Regions from separate parts of the Shinella sp. GW821-FHT10F02 genome, predicted to be linked through region 1. Evidence: predicted binding sites of a transcription regulator. Region 1 holds the regulator's gene; the other holds the start of a gene.

What was found. The regulator PhoB, encoded in region 1, activates phosphate uptake and scavenging genes when phosphate is short. The targets are predictions, from matches to a motif close to TGTCATNNANCTGTCAT.
Region 2: a site for PhoB is predicted at 3,343-3,359, ahead of AC1RWL_RS16675 (NAD-glutamate dehydrogenase). Genes of this name have one in related genera too.

Annotation. Positions count from the first base shown of each region.
Region 1 is NZ_JBXASL010000004.1:310,381-318,096, reverse strand. It holds gene phoR (phosphate regulon sensor histidine kinase PhoR) at 1-45, shown strand, start outside; gene AC1RWL_RS14670 (substrate-binding domain-containing protein) at 235-1,269, shown strand; gene pstC (phosphate ABC transporter permease subunit PstC) at 1,413-2,897, shown strand; gene pstA (phosphate ABC transporter permease PstA) at 2,894-4,222, shown strand; gene pstB (phosphate ABC transporter ATP-binding protein PstB) at 4,236-5,051, shown strand; gene phoU (phosphate signaling complex protein PhoU) at 5,103-5,831, shown strand; gene phoB (phosphate regulon transcriptional regulator PhoB) at 5,846-6,529, shown strand; gene AC1RWL_RS14640 (GcrA family cell cycle regulator) at 6,664-7,203, opposite strand; gene AC1RWL_RS14635 (aspartate aminotransferase family protein) at 7,628-7,716, shown strand, end outside.
Region 2 is NZ_JBXASL010000005.1:101,273-108,988, reverse strand. It holds gene AC1RWL_RS16695 (aspartate-semialdehyde dehydrogenase) at 1-414, shown strand, start outside; gene AC1RWL_RS16690 (lytic murein transglycosylase) at 651-1,472, shown strand; gene AC1RWL_RS16685 (carbonic anhydrase) at 1,631-2,272, opposite strand; gene pdxY (pyridoxal kinase PdxY) at 2,364-3,239, opposite strand; gene AC1RWL_RS16675 (NAD-glutamate dehydrogenase) at 3,517-7,716, shown strand, end outside.

The DNA of each region.
Region 1 (7,716 bases):
AAGTCCGAGGTGGGCAAGGGCACGGTGTTTACCGTGAAGTTTTGACACAAAGAATTACGCCTTCGTCGCCTCGTTTAAAATAGCGAAGCAATTTCAGGCGTTTGGCATGTCACAAATGTTTCGTCAAACTGACATAAAAGGGAGGGCGATCGGGGTTTAGAGAAGAGCCGCCGGTCAACGGCAGAGAGCGCGAAACCTGCGCTTCCCACATATGTCCTCTTCGGGAGAACCCAGATGAAATCTCTTAAGCTCACAGTCGCGGCGCTTGTCGCTTCCGCCGCATTCGCAGGCGTTGCCGTTGCGCGCGACCAGGTCCAGATCGCAGGCTCCTCCACCGTCCTTCCCTACGCCAAGATCGTTGCCGAGACGTTCGGCGAGACCTTCCCTGACTTCAAGACCCCGATCGTCGAATCCGGCGGCACGGGCGGCGGCCTCAAGGAATTCTGCAAGGGCGTCGGCCCGGACAGCATCGACATCGCCAATGCATCGCGTCCGATGAAGGCTGACGAAATCGAAGCCTGCAAGGCTGCTGGCGTAACCGAAGTCCAGGAAGTCAAGATCGGCTACGACGGCATCGTCTTCGCAACCGACGCCGGCAATGCCGACCTGAAGCTCGAGCCGAAGGACCTCTACCAGGCGCTCGCCGCTGAAGTCGTCGTCGACGGCAAGCTGGTTGCCAACCCCTACAAGAAGTGGTCGGAAATCAACAAGGACCTGCCGGACGCCGAAATCGCCGCCTACATCCCGGGCTCGAAGCACGGCACGCGCGAAGTCTTCGAAGAGAAGATCCTCGCTCACGGCTGCAAGGACTCGGGCGCCCAGGACGTCATCAAGGCTGCTATCGCCGACGCCAAGGAACAGCTTTCCAAGTGCGTAGCCGTTCGTAAGGACGGTCTGGCTGTCGACATCGACGGTGACTACACCGAAACGCTCGCCCGCATCGCTGCCAACAAGTCCGGTATCGGCGTGTTCGGCCTTTCCTTCTACGAAAACAATGCCGACAAGCTGAAGGTCGCCACCATCAGCGGCATCGTTCCGACCTCCGCATCGATCGCTTCCGGCGAATACCCGGTTTCGCGCCCGCTGTTCTTCTACGTCAAGAAGGCACATCTCGGCGTTATCCCGGGCCTGAAGGAATATGTCGAGTTCTTCACGAGCGAAGACATGATCGGCCCGGACTCCCCGCTGGTTGAATACGGCCTCGTCGCTGCTCCCGATGCAGAGCGCGAAGAAATCCGTAAGGCCTTCGTAGACGGCAAGATCATGTAATTGTCTCTGGCCGGCGCGTTCTTCGCGCCGGCCGCCCCTTTTGAGCGGTTTGCGCGCCCGGGGGCACTTCCAGCAAAGCCCGTCAGCAGCTTTGCGAAACACAAAATGACAGCGCAGATGATCTCGCCGGGAGAATTTCCTAAATGAGTATTTCCCTTCTCTTGCTCGTCGTCGCCGTCATCGGCGTGGCGGGCTATATGGTCGGTAGCTGGCGCGCCAATGCGCTTGCCGGCGGCAGGCTCTCAAACCTGCATTCGCGGCCAGGATATTACGGCTCTTTCGTTGCGATATGGGCCATGCTTCCGGCAATCGTCGTGCTGCTGGTCTGGATTATTGCCAGCCCGATTTACATCAGTTCGACCGTTCGCGCGGGCTTTCCCGAAGAGGTGAAGGCGACGTCGCAGGCCGAGCAGAACCTCGGCTACAACATGATCGGCGCCATTGCCCGCGGTATGGCGATGCTCTCGGCGGAAGAACGCGAAGCGCTGTTCAAGGACGGCACCACCGCCCGCAGCCTGCTCGCCACCAAGGGCGTGCCGCTTGCCGCCGACCCGGCGCCCTACATGCTGAAGTCCGCCGATGATCTCAGCCGCATGTCGCGGGCGAGCAGCACCTTCCTGTCGATCCTCGTCGTCCTGGCCGCGGCCGTCGGCGCGTTTTTCTCCTACCGCGCCATTGCACCGCGGTTCCGCGCCCGCAACCGGGTCGAAGGCGTCATGTTGGTCGGCCTCATCGCCGCCTCGTCGATCGCTATCCTGACGACGGTCGGCATCGTCGCCTCCATGGCAACGGAAGCCATCCACTTCTTCAACCGGGTGCCTGCCTGGGAGTTCTTCTTCGGCACGGTCTGGGATCCGCGTTTCGCCGCCGCCGGCTCGACGGACTCCTCCGGCCAGTTCGGCCTGATCCCGCTGCTTGCCGGTACGCTCTATATCGGCCTCGTCGCCATGCTGGTCGCCGTGCCGGTCGGGCTCTTCGCCGCGATCTACATGTCGGAATATGCTTCGCGTCACGTCCGCTCGGTTGCAAAGCCGCTGCTTGAAGTGCTGGCCGGCATCCCGACCATCGTCTACGGCTTCTTCGCCCTCGTGACCGTCGGTCCGTTCCTGCGCGACCTTTCCGAGCAGCTCAACGGCCTCGTCACCGGTGATTATTCCAACTTCATCCAGGCGCAGAGCGTTCTGACAGCCGGTTTCGTCATGGGTATCATGCTGATCCCCTACGTCTCCTCGCTGTCGGACGACATCATCACCGCCGTTCCGCGGGCCATGCGCGATGGTTCGCTCGGCCTGGGCGCCACCCGCTCGGAAACGATCAAGCGCGTCATCCTGCCGGCCGCACTGCCGGGCATCGTCGGCGCCCTGCTGATGACCGCCTCGCGCGCCGTCGGTGAAACGATGATCGTGGTCCTGGCCGCCGGCGTTGCCGCCCGCATCCAGCTCAACCCCTTCGAGCCGATGACGACCGTGACCGTCAAGATCGTCAGCCAGTTGACGGGCGACCTTGAATTCACCTCGCCTCAGACGCTGGTGGCATTCGCGCTGGGCATCACGCTGTTCTTCATCACGCTTTGCCTCAACATCTACGCCCTTTACATCGTGCGCAAATACCGGGAGCAGTACGAATGAGCCAGGTCTCCACGAGCCCTACTACGGCCGCCCTAGGTGCTGCCTCCAAGCCCGAACGCCGCGATATCGGCCTGCGCGGCCGCTATGCCGCCGAACGTCGCTTCCGCCTCTACGGCATGGCTGCGATTGCCTTCGGTCTGATCTTCCTGTTCCTGCTGCTGTTTTCGGTCGTCTCCAAGGGCTACACCGCATTCCAGCAGTCGATGATCACCATTCCGGTCGAGTTCTCCGAGCAGATCATCGACAAGGATAACGAGCGGGCCACCAATCCGCAGAAGCTGGTATCGGCCAACTATCCGGTCGTCGCCCGCAATGCGCTCGCCAAGGTGCTTCGTGTCGGCGAAGACGACCGTGCCGGCCTTCGCGCTGTCAACGGCATGATCTCGGACAGCGTCCGCACCCAGTTGCGCGATCTCGTCACCGCCGATCCGTCGATCATCGGCACCACGCAGACCGTGACCTTCCTTGCGCACGGCGACCTCGATTCCGCCTTCAAGGGCCAGATCGATCTGGCCGTCGCCGAGAACAACCGCAAGATCTCCGACAAGCAGATCGGCTGGATGAACCAGCTTGCCGAAAGCGGCGCGCTTTCCAAGCACTTCAACACCGGTATCTTCCTCAACGGCGCATCGAGCCGTCCGGAGGCCGCCGGCGTCGCCGTCGCTGCCGTCGGCTCGCTCTACATGATGCTGATCGTGCTGGTGCTGGCGCTGCCCATCGGCGTTGCGGCCTCGATCTATCTCGAAGAGTTCGCACCGAAGAACCGCTTCACCGACCTCATCGAAGTCAACATCAACAACCTCGCCGCCGTGCCGTCGATCGTCTACGGTCTGCTCGGTCTCGCCGTCTTCGTCAACTTTGCGGGCTTCCCGCGCTCGGCCTCCCTCGTCGGTGGCCTGGTGCTGACCCTCATGACGCTGCCGACGATCATCATCGCGACCCGTTCGGCACTGAAGGCCGTGCCGCCGTCCATCCGCTCGGCAGCGCTCGGCCTCGGCGCCTCGAAGATGCAGACCGTGTTCCACCACGTCCTGCCGCTTGCCATGCCCGGCATCCTGACCGGCACCATCATCGGTCTCGCCCACGCGCTTGGCGAAACCGCGCCGCTGCTGCTCATCGGCATGGTTGCCTTCGTCGCCGATATCCCGTCGACGCCGCTCGAACCCGCAACGGCGCTGCCGGTGCAGATCTACATGTGGGCGAATGAGGCGGAGCGCGCCTTCGTGGAGCGCACATCGGGTGCTATCATCCTCCTCCTCGTCTTCCTCATCCTCATGAATGTTGGCGCCATCCTGTTGCGCCGCCGCTTCGAGCGGCGTTGGTAGAAGGACCAAACAGATGAACATGATGTCAGAAGCAGCAGTCGAGAAAGCGCTGGACAAGAAAATGAACGACATTTCCTACAAGATGATCGGCAAGGACGTTTCGGTCTATTACGGCGACAAGCGCGCCCTCTATGACGTGAACCTCAATGTCCGCCAGAACACCGTGACGGCGCTCATCGGCCCGTCGGGCTGCGGCAAGTCGACGTTCCTGCGCACACTGAACCGCATGAACGACACTATCGAAGGCTGCCGCGTTACCGGCCGCATCACGCTCGACACAGACGATATCTACGATCCGAACATCGACGTCGTCGAACTGCGCGCCCGCGTCGGCATGGTCTTCCAGAAGCCGAACCCGTTCCCGAAGTCGATCTACGAGAACGTCGCCTACGGCCCGCGCATCCACGGCCTCGCCAAGGCGAAGGCCGACATGGACGCCATCGTCGAGTCCAGCCTGCAGAAGGCCGGCCTGTGGAACGAGGTGAAGGACCGCCTGCTCGAAGGCGGAACCGGCCTCTCCGGCGGTCAGCAGCAGCGCCTGTGCATCGCCCGCGCTGTCGCCGTCAGCCCGGAAGTCATCCTGATGGACGAACCCTGCTCGGCGCTCGACCCGATCGCGACCGCAAAGGTCGAGGAACTGATCCACGAGCTGCGCGCCAACTTCACGATCGTCATCGTGACGCACTCGATGCAGCAGGCGGCCCGCGTTTCGCAGCGCACCGCCATGTTCCACCTCGGCAACCTCGTCGAGGAGAACGACACCGACAAGATGTTCACCAACCCGGATGACCAGCGCACGCAGGACTACATCATGGGCCGCTTCGGCTGACGCCATCGTCGCCGAACCCCCTGAAAATCCGAGCGCATTAAGGACACAACCATGTCATCGACCCATATTGTCTCGATTTATGACGAAGAACTGAAGTACCTCTCCCGCCGCATCTCCGAAATGGGTGGCACGGCCGAGCAGATGGTGGCGGACTCTGTCCGTGCGCTCGTCACCACCGATGGTGCGCTGGCGCAGAAGGTGATCTCGGAAGACGTCATCCTCGACACCGCCGAGCGCCAGATCAACGAGAAGGCGATCGTCACGATCGCCAAGCGCCAGCCGGTGGCTGCGGACCTGCGCGAAATCATGGGCGCGATCCGTATCGCGGCCGAACTGGAGCGCGTCGGCGACCTCGGCAAGAACACTGCCAAGCGCGTCATCGCCGTGCAGAGCTCGGGTATGCCCCGCAAGCTTACCCGCGGCCTGGAGCACCTCGCCGAACTGACGCTGATCCAGCTCAAGGAAGTGCTCGACGTCTACGCCACCCGCTCGGTGGAGAAGGCCAAGGCCATCCGCGAGCGCGACGACGAGATCGACGCGATCTACACCTCGCTGTTCCGCGAACTCCTCACCTACATGATGGAAGATCCGCGCAACATCACGCCCTGCACCCATCTCCTGTTCTGCGCCAAGAACATCGAGCGCATCGGCGACCATGCGACCAACATCGCGGAAACCATCTACTACATGGCGACCGGCTCGCAGCCCGAAGGCGAACGCCCGAAGGACGACACCTCGACGTCAGTGGTCACTGCCGACGTCACTGAAGCCTCCGAGTAAGGAGTTTTGCCTCCATGGTGCCCAGAATCGCCGTCGTGGAAGACGAGGAGGCGTTGAGCGTCCTCCTGCGCTACAACCTCGAAGCCGAAGGTTTCGAGGTCGATACGATCCTCTCCGGTGACGAGGCCGAAGTGCGCTTGCAGGAGCGCATGCCGGACCTCCTCATCCTCGACTGGATGCTGCCGGGCGTTTCGGGCATCGAACTGTGCCGGCGGCTGCGCCAGCGGCCGGAGACCGAACGCCTGCCGATCATCATGCTGACGGCACGCGGCGAAGAGAGCGAGCGCGTGCGCGGGCTCGCCACCGGCGCCGACGACTATGTCGTCAAGCCGTTCTCGACGCCCGAACTCGTCGCCCGCGTGCGCGCCATGCTGCGCCGCGCCCGGCCGGAAGTCGTCTCGACGGTGCTGCGCTGCGGCGATATCGAGCTCGACCGCGAGACGCATCGCGTGCACCGCCGCACCCGCGAAGTCCGCCTCGGCCCGACGGAATTCCGCCTGCTGGAATTCCTGATGACCTCGCCCGGCCGCGTCTTCTCGCGCTCGCAGCTTCTCGATGGCGTCTGGGGCCACGACATCTATGTCGACGAACGCACGGTCGACGTGCATGTCGGCCGCCTGCGCAAGGCGCTCAACTTCGCCAACATGCAGGACGTCATCCGCACGGTGCGCGGCGCAGGCTATTCGCTGGAAGCCTGAGCGACCCCTTTCCTCCCAAGGACGAAAATGGGCCCTTCGGGGCCTGTTTGCGTTTTGGAGTATGGTCCGGCCCTACATCACAAACGAAAACGGACCCTTTCGGGTCCGCATCGCATGTGCCGTCGTGGAAAAGATCACCGCATCCGGCGGCGCTCGGCCGAGGGCTGGTAGGCGAGGCGCTGGTGGTAGGTGCAGTAGGGCGAGTTGTCCGGGGACTCGTTGCCGCAGAAGTGGAAGTCGTCGTTCAGCGGGTCGCCGATCGGCCATTTGCAGGTGCGCTCGGTGAGCTGGGTCAGCTCGAGCCGGCGCGACATGGGCACGACCACGTTGTTGCCGTTGGACGGAACCGGAAGCTGCTCGCGCTGCGTCTCGAAATCCGTCTCGACCTCTTCCTTGGTGATGGTGTTGCCGGCCGGGCGCACCACGGAACGGGCCGTCACGGCGCGGGCCTGGAAGGTCGTCGCGGGGCGCGGGGCTGCCGGCACCGGGCGCTTGGGGCGCGACGCGCTCTGCGTGCCGCCGGCCTTGGCGCGGCCCGGCAGGTTAAGCCGGTGCACCTTGCCGATAACCGCGTTGCGGCTGACGCCGCCGAGCTGTGCCGCGATCTGGCTCGCGCTCAGGCCCTCGCTCCAGAGCTTCTTGAGTTTCTCGACCCGCTCGTCTGTCCAGTTCATCTCTCGTCTCCGCTCGGCGCTCGCAATGCGGGAATCCCTCATCGCGTTCCGGACGGGTCCGGAATTTGAACGCCCTAACTCTTTTGGTGACTAGTTCCGCCGCATGCAGTCTAGTAATTGGTCTTTAACCTAGAGTTTGGGGGACTCTGTGACAAGAGTCGCAGGAATCCGGGCGAATCGATTTCCGAGTTTTCCCCAACTTGCTGGCCGGGTGTGACTCGATAGCGACACCTTCCGCGCGTGGCGTGAATCCTCACCTTGCGGGAGGTTCAGCACTATTTCGGGGTGCGATTTGTTGACATCCCGGCCTGAAATGCCGATAGTGCCGCATGCCGCCGAAAGGCGGCTTTTGATTTTTCTGGAGCCTGGAAAAGTCAAGCCGCGTTCACGTTTTTCCGCATCTCTTTTTCGGAGGATCCGCGCCATGGCCGATGCCGCGCCGCTCTATGAAACCTATATGCGTGCACCGCTCCGGTTCACGCGCGGGGAGGGCGTCTGGCTGATCGCCGAGGA
Region 2 (7,716 bases), on a different contig from region 1:
TACACGAAGGAAGAGTGGAAGGTTCTGGCCGAGACCAAGAAGATCCTCGACCCGAAGATCAAGGTGACCTGCACGGCCGTGCGCGTGCCCGTCTTCATCGGCCATTCCGAATCGGTCAACATCGAGTTCGAAAACGAGATCACGGCGGACGAGGCCCGCGAGATCCTGCGCGAGGCGCCGGGTTGCCAGGTCATCGACAAGCACGAGAACGGCGGCTACATCACCCCGTACGAATCGGCCGGTGAAGACGCCACCTACATCTCGCGCATCCGCGAGGACGCGACCGTCGAAAACGGCCTCAACATCTGGGTCGTTTCTGACAACCTGCGCAAGGGCGCCGCGCTCAACGCCATCCAGATCGCGGAACTGCTCGTCGCCCGCGGCCTGATCAAGGCGAAGAAGCAGGCTGCCTGATCACGGGAGCGGACGGTAAAATTGGAGTGTTTCCGCGTTTCTGGCAAATGTGGCAACGTTCCGGTAACCAATTTTAAATAAAAGTCCCGGTTGTTCCGTTTGAGAACGATCGGGACTTTGCTTTGAACCATGCCGGCGGACAGGCCGGAACGGCTTCACGGCAAGGTGCGATGACAGGAACGGCGGGGCATGGCATGCTCCCGCAGCGGAATTTGACTTAGATCACGGGGTTTTTCATGGGCATGACACGGAGCGTGGCCAAGGTGCTGGCCGCAATGATCGCCACGGCAGCGGTGCCGGCGGCGGCTGAAGCTGCCAAGTGCGGCAACGATGCAGGCGGTTTTCCGGCCTGGGTAGAGGCATACAAGGACGAGGCCGCCGGCCGCGGCATCAACCGCGCCACGCTGGACAAGGCATTCGCCAATGTCAGCTATGCCCGCGCGACGATCCGCGCCGACCGCGGCCAGAAGAGTTTCAAACTCTCCCTCGAACAGTTCATGCAGAAGCGTGGCGGCCAGGCGATCATCCGCCGCGGCAAGGGCCTGAAGAAGCAGAACGCGGCGCTGTTCGAGCGCATCGAGGGCCGCTACGGTGTGCCGGCCGGCCCGCTCTTGGCCATCTGGGGCATGGAAACCGGCTTCGGCGGCTTCCTCGGCAAGGAACACACGATCTCGGCCGTGGCGACGCTCGCCTATGACTGCCGTCGTTCGGAATATTTCACCAATCAGCTCAACGCCACGATGCAGCTCGTCCAGAAGGGCATTCTCTCGACGTCCGCACGCGGTGCTGCGCATGGCGAAATCGGCCAGACGCAGTTCCTGCCGGCGAACGTGCTGAAATACGCCGTCGACGGCGACGGCAACGGCCGCATCGACCTCGTCGGCTCGAAGGCCGACGCGCTCGCTTCCACCGCAAACTTCCTGCGCGGCCATGGCTGGAGCGCCGGCGGCGGCTACCAGCCGGGCCAGGGCAATTTCGGCGCCCTGCAGGGCTGGAACGCGGCCAGCGTGTACCAGCGCGCAATCGCCATCATCGGCGCGGAAATCGACGGCGAATAATCGCCGGTTCCCTCTCTTTTGTCATGGTCGGGCTTGACCCGACCGTCCAGCCGCGGGTGCCGCGTGGATCCTCGGGTCAAGCCCGAGGATGACGTTGGAGAATGAGGTGAAGCTATCGGCAAGTTAGAACCCGGCGGGAAACCAGGCCGGGTTTTTCTTTACGTGCCGGGGCGCACGAAATCGCCGGTCTTGGCGTCCATGATCCAGAGTTCGCCGGTCGAAATGTCGAACCACGAGCCGTGCAGCTGGAGGCGGCCCTTTTCTTCCAGGATGCGCACGCAGGGGAAGGTTCTGAGATTGGCGAGCGAGTTGCGGATCGAGACGCGCTCGAGCGCGCGCTGGCGTTCCGCTTGCGTCAGGAGTTCGGCGCCTTGGATCTGTTCGGCGACGGGCCTCAGCATGCCCATCCACTTGCCGATGAAGTCGCCGGGCGAGAGCGGCTCGGCATCGAGCGCAAGCGCTGCCGAAATGCCGCCGCAGCGGCCATGGCCCATCACCACGATGTCGCTGACCTTCAGCGACTGCACGGCGAATTCAAGCGCCGCCGACGTCGAGTGGTACTGCCCGTCCGGCTCATAGGGCGGCACGAGGTTGGCGACGTTGCGGATCACGAAGAGTTCGCCCGGTCCGCTATCGAAGATCGTCTCGGGTGCTGCCCGGGAGTCACAACAGGCAATCACCAGCGTCTTCGGCTTCTGGCCGGTCTCGGCCAGCGCCCGGTAGCGCGCCGACTGTTCGGCATAACGGCCGGACATGAAATTGCGGTAGCCATTCAGAAGACGGTCGGGAAAGCTGTTCATGGTGTCAAAATACCCCCGTGCAAACGATCTGCCGGATGAGGCCCCATCCGGATGTGCATAAACCACTCCGCACGGGATGGCGCAAGACGATTCAGGGCCGTTTGGTCTGCGCCGGATGCAGGAGGCGGCGCATGTGCACCATGGCCATGGGCGTGGAAATGCTGCCGGCATCCTGTTCCAGCGTCAGCTCGTCGGCACCGCGCTTGGCGGTGCGCGCGACGATCTCGAAAACGCTGGCCGTCGCCATCATCAGCGCCCGTTCTTCCGCCAGGCCTTCCATCAGCCGGGAGAGGAAGATCGCCGAAAGCAGGTCGCCGGTGCCGTTCGGCGGATTGGGCACGAGGCGGTGTTCCGCCAGAAGCGCACTGCGCCCGGAGAGATACAGATTGCCCGTGCTGCCCGCCATCAGCGGCAGCGAAGAGGTGACGAGCATGCGCGACGGCCCGAGCGACAAAGCCGCCTCCATCACCGCCGCATTGGTTTCAAGCGGCGCGCCGGAAAGCCAGGCCAGCTCGAACCGGTTGGGCGTGGCGATCGAGGCGAGCGGGATCAGCCGGTCGCGGATCGCCACCGCCGTTTCTTCCGCGATATAGAGGCCGCTCTCATCGCCGCAGACCGGATCGCACATATAGAGAAGGTCCGGATTTTCCGCCTTGAGCCCCGAAACGAGGCGCGCCACGGAAGCCACCTGCGCAGCACTGCCGAGGTAACCCGACAACACCGCCTTCACCTCGCCGCGCCAGGGCGCGCGCAGAAGGTCGGAGATCATCGCGTCGAAATCTTCCGCCGAGATCGCCACGCGGGTCGATTTTCCGTGTCCCGGATGCCAGGGCAGGATGACCGTCGGCAGCGCCCAGACCGGGTGCCCGAGCGTCTCGAGCGCGAAGACGGCGGCGCGGTTGCCGACCGTGCCGCGCACCACATGGCTCGAAATCACGATGACCGTGCCCTTGTCGCTCTCGTTCATAAGCCGGCTCCCTTTCGTCCCGTCGAGTGATGACAAGGGGGTCCAAGCCTGTCAACGCCTGCCCTGCCGTTCGCCCCTTGCGTGACACCGCCGATCGCCCCGCATGACCGGTTTGTGACGTCTTTTCGTCAAAAAAACAGGAATTCCTGGGCGAAACGACAGTGTAACTGACCTATTCCGGACAAAATCGATTGAATTTTCTCACGATTCCACAAATTTCGTCGCAGGTATTTTTTCTTCTGCTAACGTCCGGCCATCGGATTCGAGGGAGAATTCCATGGGTGCCCGGACCAACGTGAAACGAGAAAAACACATCGAAGCCGCAAAGGCTGCTGCTGCCGCCCTCGGCGCAAAGACACTGAACCCCGACATCCTGTTCGGGCGTGCCAGCAAGGACGACATCGAGCTCTATACCGGCCCGATGCTGGCGGTTGCCGCCGCCCATGCCATGGCCGAAATCGAGGCCTGGGACGGTGCCACGCCGCGCGTTACTGTCACCACGCTGCCGGAGGTTCGCCCGGAGGGCGAGCCCGTCTCCGTGCTCTCGGTCACCGACCGCAACCAGCCGTTCCTCTACGATTCGGTGATGGGCGAAGTGACGAGCACGCACCGCGACATCCATCTTGCGGTCCACCCGATCCTCGTCGTGAACCCCGGCGAAACACCGAAACTCTTCTCGCCGGATGAGGAAAGCGACCCGTCGCACCGGGTCAGCCATATCGAGATCCACCTGTCGGAACTGGCACCGGGCGAAGCCGCCTCGCTCGTCGAGCGGGTGAACACCGTGCTGAACCAGGTTCACCAGGCCGTCGACGACTGGCCCGCCATGGTGGAAAAGCTCGACAGCGCCATGGCCGACATGGAGCGCTACGCCAAGGCCAAGGCCGACAAGGATGAAGCGCTCGCCTTCATGACCTGGCTGCGCGGCAACAACTTCACCTTCCTCGGCATGCGGGAATACAGCTATTCCGGCAAGGGCGAGCAAGCGACCGTGGAGCGCGGCGGCGAAGGCCTCGGCATCCTGTCCGATCCCGACGTGCGCGTGCTGCGCCTTGGCAAGGACGCCGTGACGACGACGCCGGAAATCCTCGAATTCCTCGAAGGTCCGGACTTCCTGATCGTCACCAAGGCCAATGTGAAATCCCTCGTGCACCGCCGCGCCTATATGGATTATATCGGCCTGAAGCGGTTCAACGAGAAGGGCAAGGTGATCGGCGAACTGCGCATCGTCGGCCTCTTCACCTCCACCGCCTATACGCATGCCGCCGGCCAGATCCCGCTGCTGCGCTCCAAGGTGGCTGATGTCGTCGAGCATTTCGGCTACGACCCGAAGAGCCATTCCGGCAAGATGCTGATCAACACGCTGGAATCCTACCCGCGCGACGATCTCTTCCAGATCGACACCGGCCTTCTCGCCACCTTCTGCGAGCAGATCAACGAATTGTCCGACCGGCCGCGCATCCGCGTGCTGCCGCGCATCGACCGTTTCGACCGCTTCGTCTCCGTCATCGTCTACGTGCCGCGCGAACAATATGATTCCGACGTGCGCGAAAAGATCGGCAACTATCTGAAGTCGGCTTACGATGGCCGCGTCTCCGCCTATTACCCGGCTTTCCCGGAGGGTGGGCTTGCCCGCGTGCACTTCATCATCGGCCGCTCCGGCGGCAAGACGCCGCGCATTCCGCAGCCGAAGCTGGAACAGGCCGTGCGCGAGATCGCCACACGCTGGACGGACCGCTTCGAAACCCTCTCCGGCGGCGATGGCCTGCGCCTCGTCACCGACCGCGGCTACCAGGAGGACTTCACGCCCGCCGAGGCCCATGCCGACCTCGCCCTCATTTCGACGGCGACGCCGGACAACCCGATCCGCATTTCCTTCTACCGCAAGGCCTGGAACACCGACCTTAGCACGGTCGAGCTGAAGATTTTCCATGCCGGCGAACCCGTTTCGCTGTCGCGCCGCGTACCGCTGCTGGAAAACCTCGGTTTCAACGTCGTCAGCGAACAGACGCACGACCTCACGGTCGCCGGTTTCGACGGTGAACAGCGCCGGGTCATCCTGCACGACATGGAGCTCAAGCACCGCGACGGCATCGAGATCAATCTCGACAAGCTGAGCCCGATGCTGGAGGAAGCGTTTCTGGCCGCCTGGCATGGCGAGGTGGACGACGACGCGCTGAACCGCCTCATCCTGACCGCCGGCATTTCCGCCCGCGAAATCATGGCGCTGCGCACCTATTCGCGCTACCTGCGCCAGACCGGCATTCCCTATTCGCAGGGCTATATCGCCGATACGCTGAACAAGTACCCGCCGATCGCCGCCAACCTCTTCCGCCTGTTCAAGACCCGCCTCGACCCGAAATTTTCGGATCGCCAGCGCGAGAAGAAGACCGGCGAGACCGCCACGGCGATCGAAGAGGCGCTCGCCAACGTGCCGAGCCTCGACGAGGACCGGATTCTGCGCCGCTACGTCAACGCCATCCAGGCAACGCTGCGCACCAACTATTTCCAGCGTGACTCCGACGGCAAGCCGCGCAAGACGCTGGCGATCAAGCTCGATCCGAAGGCGCTGGACGGCCTGCCGGAGCCGCGGCCCTTCCGCGAGATCTTCGTCTACGGCGCCGAGGTGGAAGGCGTGCACCTGCGCTTCGGCAAGGTCGCCCGCGGCGGCCTGCGCTGGTCGGACCGCGCACAGGACTACCGCACGGAAGTGCTCGGCCTCGTGAAGGCGCAGCAGGTCAAGAACTCGGTCATCGTGCCGGTTGGCGCCAAGGGCGGCTTCTATCCGAAGCAGCTTCCCGCCGGCGGCAGCCGCGACGCGATCTTCAAGGCGGGCACCGAGGCCTACAAGACCTATATCCGCACGCTGCTCTCCGTCACCGACAACATCGTCGGCCAGGACGTCGTGCCGCCGGCCGATACGGTCCGCCTCGATGGTGATGACCCCTATTTCGTCGTTGCCGCCGACAAGGGCACGGCAACCTTCTCCGACACGGCCAATGGCCTCGCGCAGGAAGCCGACTTCTGGCTCGACGACGCCTTCGCGTCGGGCGGCTCAGCCGGCTACGACCACAAGAAGATGGGCATCACCGCCCGCGGCGCCTGGGAGACCGTCAAGCGTCACTTCCGCGAGATGAACATCGACATCCAGAAGACGCCCTTCACCGTCGCCGGTGTCGGCGACATGTCGGGCGACGTCTTCGGCAACGGCATGCTGCTCTCGCGAAAAATCCGGCTCGTGGCCGCTTTCGACCACCGCGACATCTTCATCGATCCGAATCCGGATACCGATACGTCCTTCGCCGAGCGCCGCCGCATGTTCGCTTTGCCGCGCTCCAGCTGGCAGGACTATGACCGCTCGGTGCTCTCCAAGGGCGCGATGATCATTCCGCGCACGGAAAAATCCGTGACGCTGACGGCGGAAGCCATGGCCGTCATCGGCATCGACAAGGCCAAGGCGACGCCGTTCGAGATCATGACGGCGATCCTGAAAGCGCCGGTCGACCTGATGTGGTTCGGCGGCATCGGCACCTATATCCGCGGCCAGAACGAGACGGACGCGGAAGTCGGCGACCGCGCCAACGACCCGATCCGCATCGTCGCCGACGATCTTCGTGCAAAAGTGATCGGCGAGGGCGCGAACCTCGGCGTCACCCAGCGCGGCCGCATCGCCTTCGCGATGAAGGGCGGGCGCTGCAACTCGGATGCCATCGACAACTCGGCCGGCGTGAATTCGTCGGACGTCGAGGTCAACATCAAGATCGCGCTCGCCTCCGCCATGCGCGACGAGCGGTTGACACGCGCCAAGCGCAACGTGCTGCTCGCCTCGATGACGGACGAGGTGGGCCACCTCGTGCTGCGCAACAACTACCTGCAATCGCTGGCGATTTCGCTGACGGAAAAGCAGGGCGCCGCCAACCGCGCGCCGCTGACGCGCCTGATGGACCGCTTCGAGGCCGCCGGCCAGCTCAACCGCAAGGTCGAGACGCTGCCCGACGACCGCACGGTCGCCGAGCGCTACCAGGCCGGCAAGCCGCTGACCCGGCCGGAGATCGGCGTGCTGCTCTCCTATGCCAAGCTCGTGCTGTTCGACGAGCTCGTGCATACCGGCCTGCCGGACGAGCCCTATTTCGAGCCGACGCTGATCAGCTACTTCCCGGCGAAGATGCAGAAGACCTATGGCGACGACATCCGCTCGCATCGCCTGCGGCGTGAGATCATCGCGACGATCCTCGCCAACGAGGTGATCAACCGCGGCGGCCCGGCCTTCATCAACGCGCTGACCGACGGCACCGGCTTCGGCCCGGCGGATGCCGTGAAGGCCGCCGTCATCGCCCGCGATGGTTATGGCCTCGCAGCCCTCTATGCCGGTGTCGACGCGCTCGACACGCTGGTGGCGGGTGCCGTTCAGAACGAACTCTACGAGGAGATCGGCCGCATCTACGCCACCGTCACCAGCCTGCTGCTGACGACCGGC